2 linked regions of the Variovorax paradoxus genome follow. Each later gene encodes a partner of the first gene's protein in a complex. Links are inferred from orthologs where the notes say so. Each region holds a gene or a part of one and is shown on either strand. Other genes may lie near its edges.

Region 1 (5,904 bases):
TTCTCCATCGAGCTGATGATCAGGTCGGCGGCTTCGGTCCAGCCCATGTGGCGCAACATCATTTCAGCCGAGAGGATCTCCGAGCCCGGGTTCACGTAGTCCTTGCCTGCGTACTTGGGCGCCGTGCCGTGGGTGGCTTCGAACATCGCGACCGTGTCGCTCAGGTTCGCGCCCGGCGCAATGCCGATGCCGCCGACCTGCGCGGCCAATGCGTCGGACACGTAGTCGCCGTTGAGGTTGAGCGTGGCAATCACGCTGTACTCCGCGGGGCGCAAAAGGATCTGCTGCAGGAACGCGTCGGCGATGCTGTCCTTGACGGTGATGTCCTTGCCCGTCCTCGGGTTCTTGAACTTCATCCATGGCCCGCCGTCGACCAGCTCTGCGCCGAACTCCTTGGCTGCCAGGTTGTAGGCCCAGTCACGGAAGCCACCTTCGGTGAACTTCATGATGTTGCCCTTGTGGACGATGGTCACGCTGGACTTGTCGTTGTCGATGGCGTATTGCAGCGCCTTGCGCACGAGGCGCTCGGTGCCTTCGATCGACACGGGCTTGACGCCGATGCCCGAGGTGTCCGGAAAACGGATCTTCTTGACGCCCATTTCGTCCTGCAGGAACTTGATGAGCTTCTTGGCCTTGTCGCTTTCGGCTTCGAACTCGATGCCTGCATAGATGTCTTCCGAGTTCTCGCGGAAGATCACCATGTTGGTCTTGTGCGGCTCGCGCACCGGGCTGGGCACGCCATCGAAGTACCGGATGGGACGCAGGCAAACGTAGAGGTCCAGTTCCTGGCGCAGCGCGACGTTCAGCGAGCGGATGCCACCGCCGACGGGCGTGGTGAGCGGGCCTTTGATGGAGATCACGTAGTCGCGCACGGCCTGCAGCGTTTCTTCGGGAAGCCAGACGTCGGGGCCGTAGACCTTGGTCGACTTCTCCCCTGCATAGACCTCCATCCAGTGAATCTTCTTCTTGCCGCCGTAGGCCTTGGCCACTGCGGCGTCCACCACTTTCAGCATCACCGGCGTGATGTCCAGTCCGGTCCCGTCGCCTTCGATGAAAGGAATGATCGGTTGGTCAGGCACATTGAGGGTGTTGTCAGCGTTGACCGTGATCTTCTGACCTTCGGTCGGGACGTTGATGTGCTGATAGCTGGACATGAGGGGGTTGGGCTCCGGGGGAGTGGCGTAATTTTGACGAGTGTCAGCGAATTCAGACAGCCGCGAGGAATCGCTGTACAGGACGCGAACAAATCGCTGTACATTTTAGACGCAACCCATCAGCGAGGGTTTGTCAACCATCAGGCCAATGGCCTCGTTAGTGGCTGACCTTCTGCTCGCCGGGAGGCGTTTCCAATCAATTCTCGAATAGAGGAATCTCAATGAGCAAAATTCTCGCAGTCATGATCGCTGGCCTGTTTGCCGCTGGCGCCTACGCCCAAAACCCGGCTGGCACCACGCCCGAACAAGGGAACGCCACGAACAGCAAGTCGCAGCAACGTGCCGAAGCCAAGAAGGCTGCCAAGCCCGCTGGCCAAGTGAAGGCTGCCGCTGGCGACGAAGTCAAGACGCCCGAAGGCGGCGCCATCGGTGCCGACAAGGCTGCTGCTTCCGGCGAAAAGCGCGCCAGCACCCGCGACCAACGTCGTCGCAACAAGGACGGCAGCGTGAAGCGCAAGTCGACCCAAGGCGGCACGCCTGACATGGCAGGCGCCAAGTAAGTCGGCCCAGCCCCTCGAAAAAAGAGCGCTCTTCGGAGCGCTTTTTTTTCGTCCGCGGACTGCAATTGACTGTCAACCGCCGGAAGCTGCCTCCGTTGAATGTCTACCTCCGCAGGGAGGGCTGTCCAAATCAACGAATTTCAAAGGATTTCAAATGAACAAGCTGCTCGCAGCCCTGATCGCCGGTCTCTTCGCCGCCGGTGCCTTCGCTCAACAAGCCGAACCCACCGCAGCTGCTCCCGCCGCTCCCAAGGTTGCCAAGCACACCGCCAAGAAGCACGCAGCAGCCAAGAAGCACAAGGTTCGCCACGTCGCCAAGGCTCACACGGCCGCTTCCAAGAAGGTGTAAGCTTTCGCGCTCACCGGCAATGCCCGCATCAGCGGGCATTTTTGTTTGCATATTTGGTTGAGGCCGGACCCACCCAGTCCCCGCCCTGAAAGAGTCGTCCGATGTTCCAGCGTCTAGCCGCCCTGCTCCTCGTGTCCGCGTCCTTCATGATGTCGGCGCATGCCCAGCAGCAACCCCAGACCGATCTGCCGCGCACGCAGCTGTCGGTCGGCCTCTACAAGATCGATACGCAGATCGCGCAGACCCCTTTGCAACGCGAGATCGGTCTCATGTTCCGCAAGGAAATGCCCCAGGCTGAAGGCATGATCTTCGTGTTCGAGCAGCCCGCCACGCAATGCTTCTGGATGCGCAACACGATCCTGCCGTTGACCGCCGCCTTCGTGGCCGATGACGGCCGCATCGTCAATCTGGTCGACATGCAGCCCATGACCGAGAACTCGCACTGCTCGCTCGAGCCCGTGCGTTACGTGCTCGAGATGAATCAGGGCTGGTTCGCCAAGAAGAACATCAAGAAGGGCGCGAAGCTCGGCGGCGAGCTGTTCACAGCCACCAAGCGCTGAGTTTCTGCCGCCTCCAGCCCGCAAAAAAGCCGACCCGAGGGTCGGCTTTTTTCATTGCAAAACCAGGGCTCAGCCGAAGTTCTTGGCCGCGAAATCCCAGTTGGCCAGCTTGGCCAGGAAGGTCTCGACGAACTTCGGGCGCAGGTTGCGGTAGTCGATGTAGTAGGCGTGTTCCCAGACGTCCACGGTCAGCAGCGCGGTGTCGGCAGTGGTCAGCGGCGTGCCGGCGGCGCCGGTGTTCACGATGTCCACAGAGCCGTCGGCCTTCTTCACCAGCCAGGTCCAGCCCGAGCCGAAGTTACCCACGGCCGACTTCACGAAAGCTTCCTTGAAAGCGTCGTAGCTGCCCCACTTGGCTTCGATGGCCTTGGCCAGCGCGCCGCTGGGAGCACCGCCGCCTTGCGGCTTCATGCAGTTCCAGAAGAAGGTGTGGTTCCAGATCTGGGCGGCGTTGTTGTAGATGCCGCCGCTGGACTTCTTGACGATCTCTTCGAGCGTCATCGCTTCGAATTCGGTGCCCTTTTGCAGGTTGTTGAGGTTCACCACGTAGGCGTTGTGGTGCTTGCCGTAGTGGTACTCGAGGGTTTCCTTCGAATACTCGGGTGCCAGTGCGTCGAGTGCGTACGGCAGGGGTGGGAGCACATGTTCCATGGTTTTTTCTCGTGGGTTGGTTGTGGGAATCGTGGATTCTAGGAATTAATTATTGAGGTCGCGTCGGACGTGTTCCCGTCACGCCGCCCGGCGAGACGGTCATGTCGACTTCGCCGTCGGCAAGCCGCGCCACGACCGCATCTCCCGGTGCCAATTGCTTCGCGCTGACGACCGCGCGGCCATCCGCATCCGTGAGCCAGGCGTAGCCGCGTTGCAAGACCAATGCCGGATCGAGCAGCCGCCAGCGCAGGGCCACGCGCTCCAGCCGATCGTGGCGTTGCGTCACTGCACGCTCTAGCTTCGACGGAAAGTCGGCAGCCATTGCACGCGGCGCCTGAGCCAGGCGTTCGCGCTTCGACCGCATCGCGTACTGAAGGCGCTGCGCATGGTGCGCCAGGCGAAGTTGCTGGCGCGTCACGAGGTTCGAAGGACGGCCGAGCCGCCCCGCCGCCTGGTCGAGCCGCTGCCCAAGTACATCGAGCCGACCACCCAGCGAGTCGCTGAGCCGTTCGTCGAGCAGGTCGAGCGCGCCGAGCCACAGGTCGCGCGGCGCGCTGACGAGTTCCGCCGCCGCGGTCGGCGTGGGCGCGCGCAGGTCGGCGCAGAAATCGGCGATGGTGAAGTCTGTCTCATGCCCCACGCCGCTGATCACCGGGACCGGGCTCTGCACGATCGTGCGTGCCAGGGCCTCGTCGTTGAACGCCCACAGGTCTTCGATCGAGCCACCGCCGCGCACCAGCAAGATCACGTCGACCGCCGGCTCGAGCGCATAAAGCGAATGCAGCGCGCGAACGAGTTCGCCCGGCGCATTCGCCCCCTGCACGGCGGCAGGCGCCAGCACCACGGGAATGTGCGGTACGCGGCGTCGCAGTGCCGTCACGACGTCATGCAATGCAGCCGCTCCGAGCGACGTGACGACGCCCACCGCGCGCGGCATGGTAGGCAAGGCACGCTTGCGCGCCGGATCGAACAGCCCTTCGGCTTCGAGCCGCGCCTTGCGCTGCATGAACTGCTCGAACAGGGCGCCCTGCCCCGCGCGCCGCAAGCTCTCGACAACAAGTTGAAGATCGCCGCGCGGTTCGTACACCGCGAGTCGGCCGCGCACCTCGACCTGGTCGCCGTCGCGCGGCGAAAAATCGAGCAGCCCCGCGGCGCGGCGGAACATCGCGCAGCGCAGTTGACCCGACTCGTCCTTCAGGGCGAAGTAACAATGTCCACTAGAGGCGCGAGAAAAACCGGAGATTTCGCCGCGCACCGTGACCGGGTTGAAACGCGCGTCGAGCGCGTCGGCAACCGCATGGCACAAGGCTCCGACGGCCCAGACGCGCGGGCCCGGCGCGGAATTCATGTCACGCACGCTCACGAAGAGCACGCTCGGCCAGATGCCACTCTTCCACAACGGGCGGCCCGCCCCCTGTCGCCCGCCCCTGAAGCGGGACGGGTGCACGGTTCTCCGTGCAAGCCATTGATTTCATTGAAAAAAGTGCTGCTCAAAATTCAGTCGTTCTAACGAAAAGCCCATCCCATGCGGGTTCGGACACGTAGCGCAGCAGGTTAGTCACAAAGTTATCCACAGAATCTGTGCGTCCTTGCCGACACCAAAACAAGGCGCGTGCCGATGGTGGGCTCAGTGGATAATCGCCGCGCATTTGCAGTCTACGGGCCGGAGGATTTTCTTGTTTTCCATCATAGTTGCCGCGGGTTGGCCGATCTGGCCCTTGCTCGCTTGTTCGGTCATTGCGCTCGCGCTGGTTATAGAACGTTTCACGAGTCTGAAGACCGTGAGGGTACTGCCGCCGAAGCTGCTCGACGAGACCATCACGGTGTCGCAGGGAGCCATTCCTGGTCCTGACGTTGTGACCAAGCTCGAACGCAACTCGATGCTCGGCCAGGTGCTGGCCGCCGGCCTGCGCGCACTGAACGCCAACCCACGCTGCACCGAAGACGACCTGCGCGCCGCCATGGAGGCCTCGGGCCGCACTGTGGCGCACAAGCTGGAGCGTTACCTGCCTGCCCTGGCCACCATCGCCTCCGCAGCCCCGTTGCTGGGCCTTCTGGGCACGGTGATCGGCATGATCGAGATCTTCGGCTCGCAGTCGCCCGGCAGTGGCGCGGTGGGCTCGGGCAACCCGGCGCAACTGGCGCACGGCATCTCGATCGCGCTGTACAACACGGCATTCGGCCTGATCGTGGCGATTCCGACGCTCATTTTCTGGCGCTACTTCCGCAGCCGGGTCGACGAATACCTGCTGAATCTCGAGCTGTCCGGCGAGCGCTTCGCCCGCCATCTGAACGCTCTGCGCAAGTGACGCCATGACCCGAGGCCGCATGCAGTTCCGCCACGGTGCGCGCGACGAGCCGGAGATCAACCTGATCCCGTTCATCGACGTGCTGCTGGTGATCCTGATCTTCCTGATGCTGTCGACCACGTACAGCAAGTTCACCGAAATGCAGCTGCGGCTGCCGACCGCGGACGTCGACGCGCAGCGCGACTATCCCAAGGAAGTGATCGTGGCGGTGTCGGCCGACGGTCGCTATTCGATCAACAAGACGCCCGTGGCCGACCGCAACGTCGAGGCCGTGGCAGCCGCGCTCGCCGCCGCTGCCACCGGCGGCAAGGACAGCGTGGT
Region 2 (7,636 bases), 1.2 Mb from region 1 along the record:
GAACATCCGCATCTTCAAGGAGATGTCGCTGCTGGAGAACGTGACTGTCGGCATGGACGCCAAGCTGCGCTACGGCCCGCTGGGCCTGCTCGCGAGCACGGGCATGTTCCGCAGCGAGGAAAAGCGCGCCCGCGACCGTGCGCGCGAACTGCTGAGCTGGGTCAAGCTGGACCACAAGGCGAACGACGTGGCCGACAACCTCTCGTACGGCGACCAGCGCAAGCTGGAGCTCGCACGCGCGCTGGCCACCGAGCCGACGCTGCTGCTGCTGGACGAGCCGGTGGCCGGCATGAACAGCACCGAGAAGAGCGAGCTGATGGTCGAGATCGAGAACATCGCGGCGCGCGGCTTCACGGTCTTCATGATCGAGCACGACATGCGCTTCGTGATGGGCCTGTGCCAGCAGATCGCGGTGCTGAACTTCGGCCGCATCATCGCGCGCGGCGGCCCCGAGCAGATCCGCAACGACCCGCAGGTGATCGAGGCCTACCTCGGCCGCGAAGACGACGAAGCCACGAACGACCAGGAGACCGCGGCATGAGCGCCGGCACGACGACCCCATTGCTGCAGGTGCAGGACCTGAAGGTGAACTTCGGCCATGTGCAGGCGGTCAAGGGCATCGACTTCGAGCTGCACGAAGGGCAGATCACCACGCTGGTCGGCGCCAACGGCGCGGGCAAGTCGACCACGCTGCTGGCGCTGTCGGGGCTGGTGAAGAAGGCCTCCGGGCGCGTGACTTTCGCGGGCCAGGACATCACCGCGCTGTCGCCCCACAAGATCGTGGCCGGCGGCGTGGTGCAGGTGGCCGAAGGCCGCGCCACGCTGACCACGCTCACGGTGCGCGACAACCTGGAGCTGGGCGCCTACACGCGCCGCGACGGCGCGGCCGCGCGCGCTGCCGACCTGGAACGCATCTACACCCTCTTCCCGGTGCTGAAGGACCGGGCCGACGGCCTGGCCGGCAACCTCTCGGGCGGCGAGCAGCAGATGCTGGCCATCGGCCGGGCCCTGATGGCCAAGCCGCGCGTGCTGCTGCTGGACGAGCCCTCGATGGGCCTGGCGCCGATCATCGTGCAGGACATCTTCCGCACGCTGCGCGAGATCAACAAGCAGGGGCTGACGATCTTCCTGGTGGAGCAGAACGTGCGCCAGGCGCTGAAGATCGCCGACCGGGCCTATGTGATCGAGACGGGCAGCATCGTGCTGTCTGGCACCGGGCGAGAATTGCTGGGCAATCCGAAGGTGCAGGACGCGTACCTGGGGAGCTGACGCTCTTTGGTATTCCTCCCTCCCCCGCTGGGGGAGGGTCGGGGTGGGGGCACGGCGGCCTTTGAACCGCGGCGGCATTTTTAAAGCCGCTTGCCCCCATCCCAGCCTTCCCCCAGCGGGGGAAGGAGCAAGACCGAAGACTCAGGCCTTGCCGAAGCGCTCGACGATCGAGGCCTCGATACCCGCCGCATCGAGCCCGATGCCGGCCAGCAGCTTCGCCGGATCGCCATGCTCGATGAACTGGTCGGGCAGGCCCAGCTGCAGCACCGGCTTCAGCACGTTCGCAGCCTGCAGCGCCTCGAGCACCGCGCTGCCGGCGCCGCCCATGATGGCACCCTCTTCCAGCGTCACGATGGCATCGTGCGAGCGCGCGACCTGCAGCAGCAGTTCGACGTCCAGCGGCTTGGCCCAGCGCATGTTGACCACCGTCGCGTCGAGCGACTCGGCGGCCGCGAGCGCCGGATACAGCAGCGTGCCGAAGGCGAGGATCGCGATGCGCTTGCCTTCGCGGCGGATCTCGCCCTTGCCCAGGGGCAGCGCGTCCAGCGTGAGATGCGGCGCGACGCCGGCACCCGCGCCACGCGGATAGCGCACCGCCACCGGGTGGCTCTGCTCGTAGGCGCTGGTCAGCAGTTGGCGGCACTCGCGCTCGTCGGCCGGGCACGCGATGCTCATGTTCGGAATACAGCGCAGGAACGGGATGTCGTAGGCACCCGCGTGCGTCGCGCCGTCGGCACCGACCAGGCCCGCGCGGTCGAGCGCGAACACCACCGGCAGGTTCTGGATCGCCACGTCGTGGATCAGTTGGTCGTAGGCGCGCTGCAGGAAGGTCGAGTAGATCGCGACCACCGGCTTCAGGCCTTCGCAGGCCAGGCCGGCGGCGAAGGTCACGGCGTGCTGCTCGGCGATGCCGACGTCGTAGTAACGGGCGGGGAAGCGCTTTTCGAACTCCACGAGCCCCGAGCCTTCGCGCATCGCTGGCGTGATGCCCACCAGCCGGCCGTCGGCGGCCGCCGTGTCGCACAGCCACTGGCCGAACACCTGCGTGAAGGTCTGCTTGGCGGGGGCGGTGGACTTGACCAGCCCCACCTGCGGGTCGAACTTGCCGGGGCCGTGGTAGGCCACGGGGTCGGCCTCGGCCAGCTTGTAGCCCTGCCCCTTCCTGGTGACCACGTGCAGGAACTGCGGGCCTTCCAGGTGCTTGAGGTTCTCCAGCGTGGGCACCAGCGAATCGAGGTCGTGGCCGTCGATCGGGCCCACGTAGTTGAAGCCGAACTGCTCGAACAGCGTGGCCGGCACGACCATGCCCTTGGCATGCTGCTCCAGCCGCTTGGCCAGCTCGAACAGCGGCGGTGCATTGCGCAGCACGCTCTTGCCCACGCTCTTGGCGGCGGCGTAGAAGTTGCCGCTCATCAACTGCGCGAGGTAGCGGTTGAGCGCGCCCACCGGCGGGCTGATCGACATGTCGTTGTCGTTCAGGATCACGAGCAGCTTGCAGTCGCACACGCCCGCGTTGTTCAGCGCCTCGAAGGCCATGCCGGCCGTGAGCGCGCCGTCGCCGATGATGGCCACCGTGTGGCGGTCCTCGCCCTTCTGCTTGGCGGCCATGGCCATGCCCAGCGCCGCCGAGATGCTGGTCGACGAATGGGCGGTGCCGAAGGTGTCGTACTCGCTCTCGCTGCGCTGCGGAAAGCCCGAGATGCCGCCGATCTGCCGAAGCGTGGGCATGCGCTCGCGCCGGCCGGTGAGGATCTTGTGCGGATAGGTCTGGTGGCCCACGTCCCACACCAGCCGGTCGTGCGGCGTGTTGAACACGTGATGCAGCGCGACCGTCAGCTCGACCGTGCCGAGGTTCGAACTCAGGTGGCCGCCGGTGCGCGACACGTTGTCGAGCACGCAGGCGCGCACCTCGTCGGACAGCTGGCGCAGCTGGGTCCGGTCGTATTTGCGGATCGGCGCGGGGTCATGGAGTGTGGGAAGCAGCGGAGCAGCCATGGGGAGGTGTTTTCTTTTTCTCTCAGCGGTCGCGGTCGACCACCATGTGGGCGAGCGCGCGCAGGGCCGAGGTGTCGGCCAGGCCGCTCTTTTCCAGCGCGGCGAGCGCATCGGCCAGCAGTTGCCGGGCCTGGGCGCGTGCGCCGTCGAGGCCGAGCAGCGATACGTAGGTGGGCTTGTCGGCCGCGGCGTCCTTGCCGGCGGTCTTGCCCAGGGTTTGCGAGTCGGCCGTGACGTCGAGGATGTCGTCGACCACCTGGAACGCCAGGCCGATGGCGGCGCCGTAGTCGCGCAGCGCGGCCAGGGCGTCCGGCGTCACGCTGCCGCAGGCGGCGCCCATCTCGACGCTGCCCTGCAGCAGCGCGCCGGTCTTCAGGCGGTGCATTTCGCGCAGACGCGTCTCGTCGAGCGCAATGCCCACGCTGGCCAGGTCGATGGCCTGGCCGCCGGCCATGCCCTGGCTGCCCGCGGCACGCGCGAGCAGGCGGCACAGCAGGGCCTGGGTGGCGGCGGGAATCTCGTCGTCTTCGGGTGTGAGCAGCTCGAAGGCCAGGGCCTGCAGCGCGTCGCCGGCCAGCAGGGCGTCGGCTTCGCCGAACTTGACGTGGACCGTGGGCTTGCCGCGGCGCAGCACGTCGTTGTCCATGCACGGCAGGTCGTCGTGCACGAGGGAATAGGCGTGGATCAGCTCGGTGGCGCAGGCGGCGCGCAGCGCGGCGGCCTTATTGCCGCCAACGGCTTCGCTCGCGGCCAGCACCAGCAGGGGCCGCAGGCGCTTGCCGCCGTCGAGCACGGCATAGCGCATGGCGTCGCCCAGCAGCACGGGGGCGTCGACGCCGACCCAGCGCGACAGCGCCGACTCGACGTTCGCCAGATGCGGATCACACCAGGCGGCCAGGGTCTTTGCGTCCCACCGGGGGGGAGCCGCCGTCGTGGCCGTGCTCATTCGGAAGTCCAGACCTTCAGGCTGCCCGCATCGAGCACCTTGATCTGGTCTTCGACCGCCTGCAGCTTGTCGCGGCAGAAGGCGAGCAGCACGGCACCGCGCTGGTAGCTGACGAGCAGCTGGTCGAGGGGGAGCTGGCCTGATTCGAGTTCCGCAACCAGTTGTTCCAGCTCCTGGAGCCCGGCTTCGTAACTGGCGGGCAGCGGGCCCGTATCAGGCGTTGCCGCCGGGCTGGACGAGGAAGGGGTGGGCACCTTGGGCATGCAAGCGAAACGTGGGTGAAACCGGGCATTTTAGGACGGGGACGGGAACAAACGGCCACCGCCTGCGGACCACCCCGCCGCAAGCCGCGCCAAAAGATGCCCCCCGGGTACAATGCGAACTTCTCTCGTTGGCAACGCCAGCACATTCTTCGGGCCGCCGAGCCATCCAGGCGGCGCTTTTCCGTTCTTTTTCCTTTTCTCCCTGTGGGGAGCTTGGTCAGGTCCTCCATGTCTGATTTAAGTCTTCAACTGCAGCAGGCCGCGAGCCAACTTCCAGTTTCCGCGTATTTCGACGAGGCGCTCTATGCCCGCGAAATGCAAAACCTTTTCGCGCGAGGGCCCCGCTACGTCGGCCATCGCCTGGCCGTGCCCGAACAGGGCAACTTCCACACCCTGCCGCAGGAGCACCAGGGCCGCGCGCTGGTCCACACGCCCAAGGGCGTGGAGCTGATCTCCAACGTCTGCCGCCACCGCCAGGCCCTGATCCTGAAGGGCCGGGGCCAGCTCGACAGCCAGACCGGCGGCAACATCGTGTGCCCGCTGCACCGCTGGACCTACGCCGCGAGCGACTCGCGCACCACCGGCACCCTGATCGGCGCGCCGCACTTCGAGCAGGACCCCTGCCTGAACCTGCACAACTACCCGCTGACCGAATGGAACGGCCTTCTGTTCGAGAAGAACGCCGACGGCTCGGGCCCCGACGTGGCGGCCGACATGGCCGGCCTCGGCCCGCAGGCCGATCTCGACTTCTCGGGCTACGCGCTCGACCGCGTCGAGCTGCACGAGTGCAACTACAACTGGAAGACCTTCATCGAGGTCTACCTCGAGGACTACCACGTCGGCCCGTTCCATCCGGGCCTGGGCAGCTTCGTCACCTGCGACGACCTGCGCTGGGAGTTCAAGCCCCGCTATTCGGTGCAGACGGTGGGCGTGGCCAACCGTCTGGGCCGCGCGGGCAGCCCGGTCTACCAGAAATGGCAGGAGCAGTTGCTCAAGTACCGCGACGGCAAGCCGCCGAAGTACGGCGCCATCTGGCTCACTTACTACCCGCACGTGATGGTCGAGTGGTATCCGCACGTGCTCACCGTGTCGACCCTGCACCCGGTGAGCCCGACGAAGACGCTGAACATGGTCGAGTTCTTCTACCCCGAGGAAATCGTCGCCTTCGAGCGCGAGTTCGTCGAGGCCCAGCAGGCCGCCTACATGGAAACCTGCGTGGAAGACGACGAGATCGCCGAGCGCATGGACGCCGGCCGCCGCGCGCTCATGCTGCGCGGCGACAACGAGACCGGCCCCTACCAGAGCCCCATGGAAGACGGCATGCAGCAGTTCCACGAGTGGTACAGAGCTGCCATGCAACAACCGGCCTGAGCCCCGACCCGCCCCGCATCAGCCGGGGCTTTCTTTTTTCCTGATCCGGATTCAAAACGATGCAAGCGCTGTGGATGGTGCTGGGGGCCTTTCTGTTCGCCACGATGAGCGTGGTCGTGAAGATCGCCTCGGAGTGGTTCAACAGCGGCGAGATGGTGCTGGGCCGCGGCCTCATCGGCATCGTGTTCCTGTGGCTGCTGGCGCGCAACCGCGGCGTCTCGCTCGCCACGCGGTATCCGGGCATGCACGCCTGGCGCAGCACCATCGGCGTGATCTCGCTGGGCGCGTGGTTCTATGCGATTGCCCACCTGCCGCTGGCCACCGCCGTCACGCTCAACTACATGAGCAGCGTGTGGGTCGCGGCCTTCCTGGTCGGCGGCGCGCTGCTGGCCTGGGTGCCGGTGCCGGGCCGCGACGGCCGGGTCGAGCGCCCGCCGCTGCAGGGCACGCTGGCCATGACGGTGCTGGCGGGCTTCGCGGGCGTCGTGCTCATGCTCAAGCCCACGGTCAGCGGCAACGAAGGCTTCGGGGGCATGCTGGGGCTGCTGTCGGGCCTGACAGCCGCCTTTGCCTACATGCAGGTGGTGGCGCTGTCGCGCATCGGCGAGCCCGAGTTGCGCACGGTGTTCTATTTCGCGGTCGGCTCGGCCGTGGCCGGTGCCTTCGCCACGGCGGCCACGGGGTTTTCGGGCGGTGCCTCATGGACGTGGCAGCATGCGCTGTGGCTGCTGCCGATCGGCCTGCTCGCCGCCCTCGGACAGCTGTGCATGACCCGCGCCTACGCCACCGCCAAGACCCAGGCCGGTACGCTGGTGGTGGCCAACCTGCAGTATTCGGGCATCGTCTTCGCGGCCTTCTACGGCGTGGTGCTGTTCAACGACCGCATCGACGCCGCCGGCTGGGGCGGCATGGCTCTTATCATCGCGAGCGGCATTGCCGCAACTGTGTTGCGGCAGCGGGCGGTGCCCAAGGCACCGGCCGAAGAACATTGAACTGAATCGGATCAAGCGGGCCTGTGCAGGCCCCGGCAACGAAGGACACAACGCCATGTACACCACCCTCGTCAGCGTCGAGCAACTGCGGCAACTGCAGGCCGGCGACAAGCCTTTCATGCTGTTCGACTGCAGCTTCGAACTCATGAAGCCCGAAGCCGGCGCGCAGCAATACGCCGCCGCGCACATCCCCGGCGCGCTGTACGCCAACCTCGACACCGACCTCAGCGCGAAGCACGGCGCGCCCGGCGCCCACGGCGAAGTCGTGACCGCGCAGGAAGACGGCGTACCCGCCTCGGGCGGCCGCCACCCGCTGCCGAGCCGCGAGAAGTTCGCGGCATGGCTCTCGAGCATCGGCTTCGCCAACGACATGCAGGCCGTGGTGTACGACCGCAACGGCGCCAACTACTGCGGCCGCCTGTGGTGGATGCTCAAGTGGATGGGCCACGACGCGGTGGCCGTGCTCGACGGCGGGCTGCAGGCCTGGCAGGCCGCGGGCGGCGAGGTGACCGACCGCGAGGAGCCCGCGCGCTTCCAGTCGAACTTCGTCACGGGCGAGCCGATCGCGAAGCTCGTGACCACCGACACCGTGGTGCGCCGGCTCGGCCAGCCTGACCAGAACCTGATCGACGCACGCGCCGGCGCACGTTACCGCGGCGAGGTGGAACCTCTGGACCCGATCGCCGGTCACATCCCCGGGGCTCTGAACCGGCCCTTCGCCGAGAACATCGGTCCGGACGGCAAGTTCAAGCCGGCATCGCAATTGCGTGCCGAGTTCGAAGCGCTGCTCGCGGGACGCG

Evidence for each region.
Region 2: the proteins of xseA (region 1) and xseB are in contact, whole or in part, in a cryo-EM structure (PDB 8TXR), measured with the Escherichia coli proteins. The link is inferred for Variovorax paradoxus from one-to-one orthologs.

Annotation. Positions count from the first base shown.
Region 1 is NZ_CP091716.1:3,703,296-3,709,199, reverse strand. The notes cover bases 2,481-5,417. They hold xseA (exodeoxyribonuclease VII large subunit), read right to left. Parts: upstream 4,638-5,417; coding sequence 3,324-4,637; downstream 2,481-3,323. Other genes in these bases: L3V85_RS17225 (MotA/TolQ/ExbB proton channel family protein), read left to right, coding at 4,951-5,417; L3V85_RS17235 (superoxide dismutase), read right to left, coding at 2,693-3,274; L3V85_RS17240 (DUF192 domain-containing protein), read left to right, coding at 2,481-2,623. Outside these bases: icd (NADP-dependent isocitrate dehydrogenase), read right to left, coding at 1-1,154; L3V85_RS17250 (cell envelope biogenesis protein TolA), read left to right, coding at 1,376-1,714; L3V85_RS17245 (hypothetical protein), read left to right, coding at 1,869-2,063; more of L3V85_RS17240, read left to right, coding at 2,165-2,480; more of L3V85_RS17225, read left to right, coding at 5,418-5,583; L3V85_RS17220 (ExbD/TolR family protein), read left to right, coding at 5,603-5,904. UniProt on the Escherichia coli protein: Bidirectionally degrades single-stranded DNA into large acid-insoluble oligonucleotides, which are then degraded further into small acid-soluble oligonucleotides.
Region 2 is NZ_CP091716.1:2,507,449-2,515,084, reverse strand. The notes cover bases 2,841-5,642. They hold xseB (exodeoxyribonuclease VII small subunit), read right to left. Parts: upstream 4,474-5,642; coding sequence 4,207-4,473; downstream 2,841-4,206. Other genes in these bases: L3V85_RS11760 (aromatic ring-hydroxylating oxygenase subunit alpha), read left to right, coding at 4,702-5,642; L3V85_RS11770 (polyprenyl synthetase family protein), read right to left, coding at 3,287-4,210; dxs (1-deoxy-D-xylulose-5-phosphate synthase), read right to left, coding at 2,841-3,264. Outside these bases: L3V85_RS11785 (ABC transporter ATP-binding protein), read left to right, coding at 1-541; L3V85_RS11780 (ABC transporter ATP-binding protein), read left to right, coding at 538-1,269; more of dxs, read right to left, coding at 1,411-2,840; more of L3V85_RS11760, read left to right, coding at 5,643-5,844; L3V85_RS11755 (DMT family transporter), read left to right, coding at 5,904-6,836; L3V85_RS11750 (sulfurtransferase), read left to right, coding at 6,892-7,636. UniProt on the Escherichia coli protein: Bidirectionally degrades single-stranded DNA into large acid-insoluble oligonucleotides, which are then degraded further into small acid-soluble oligonucleotides.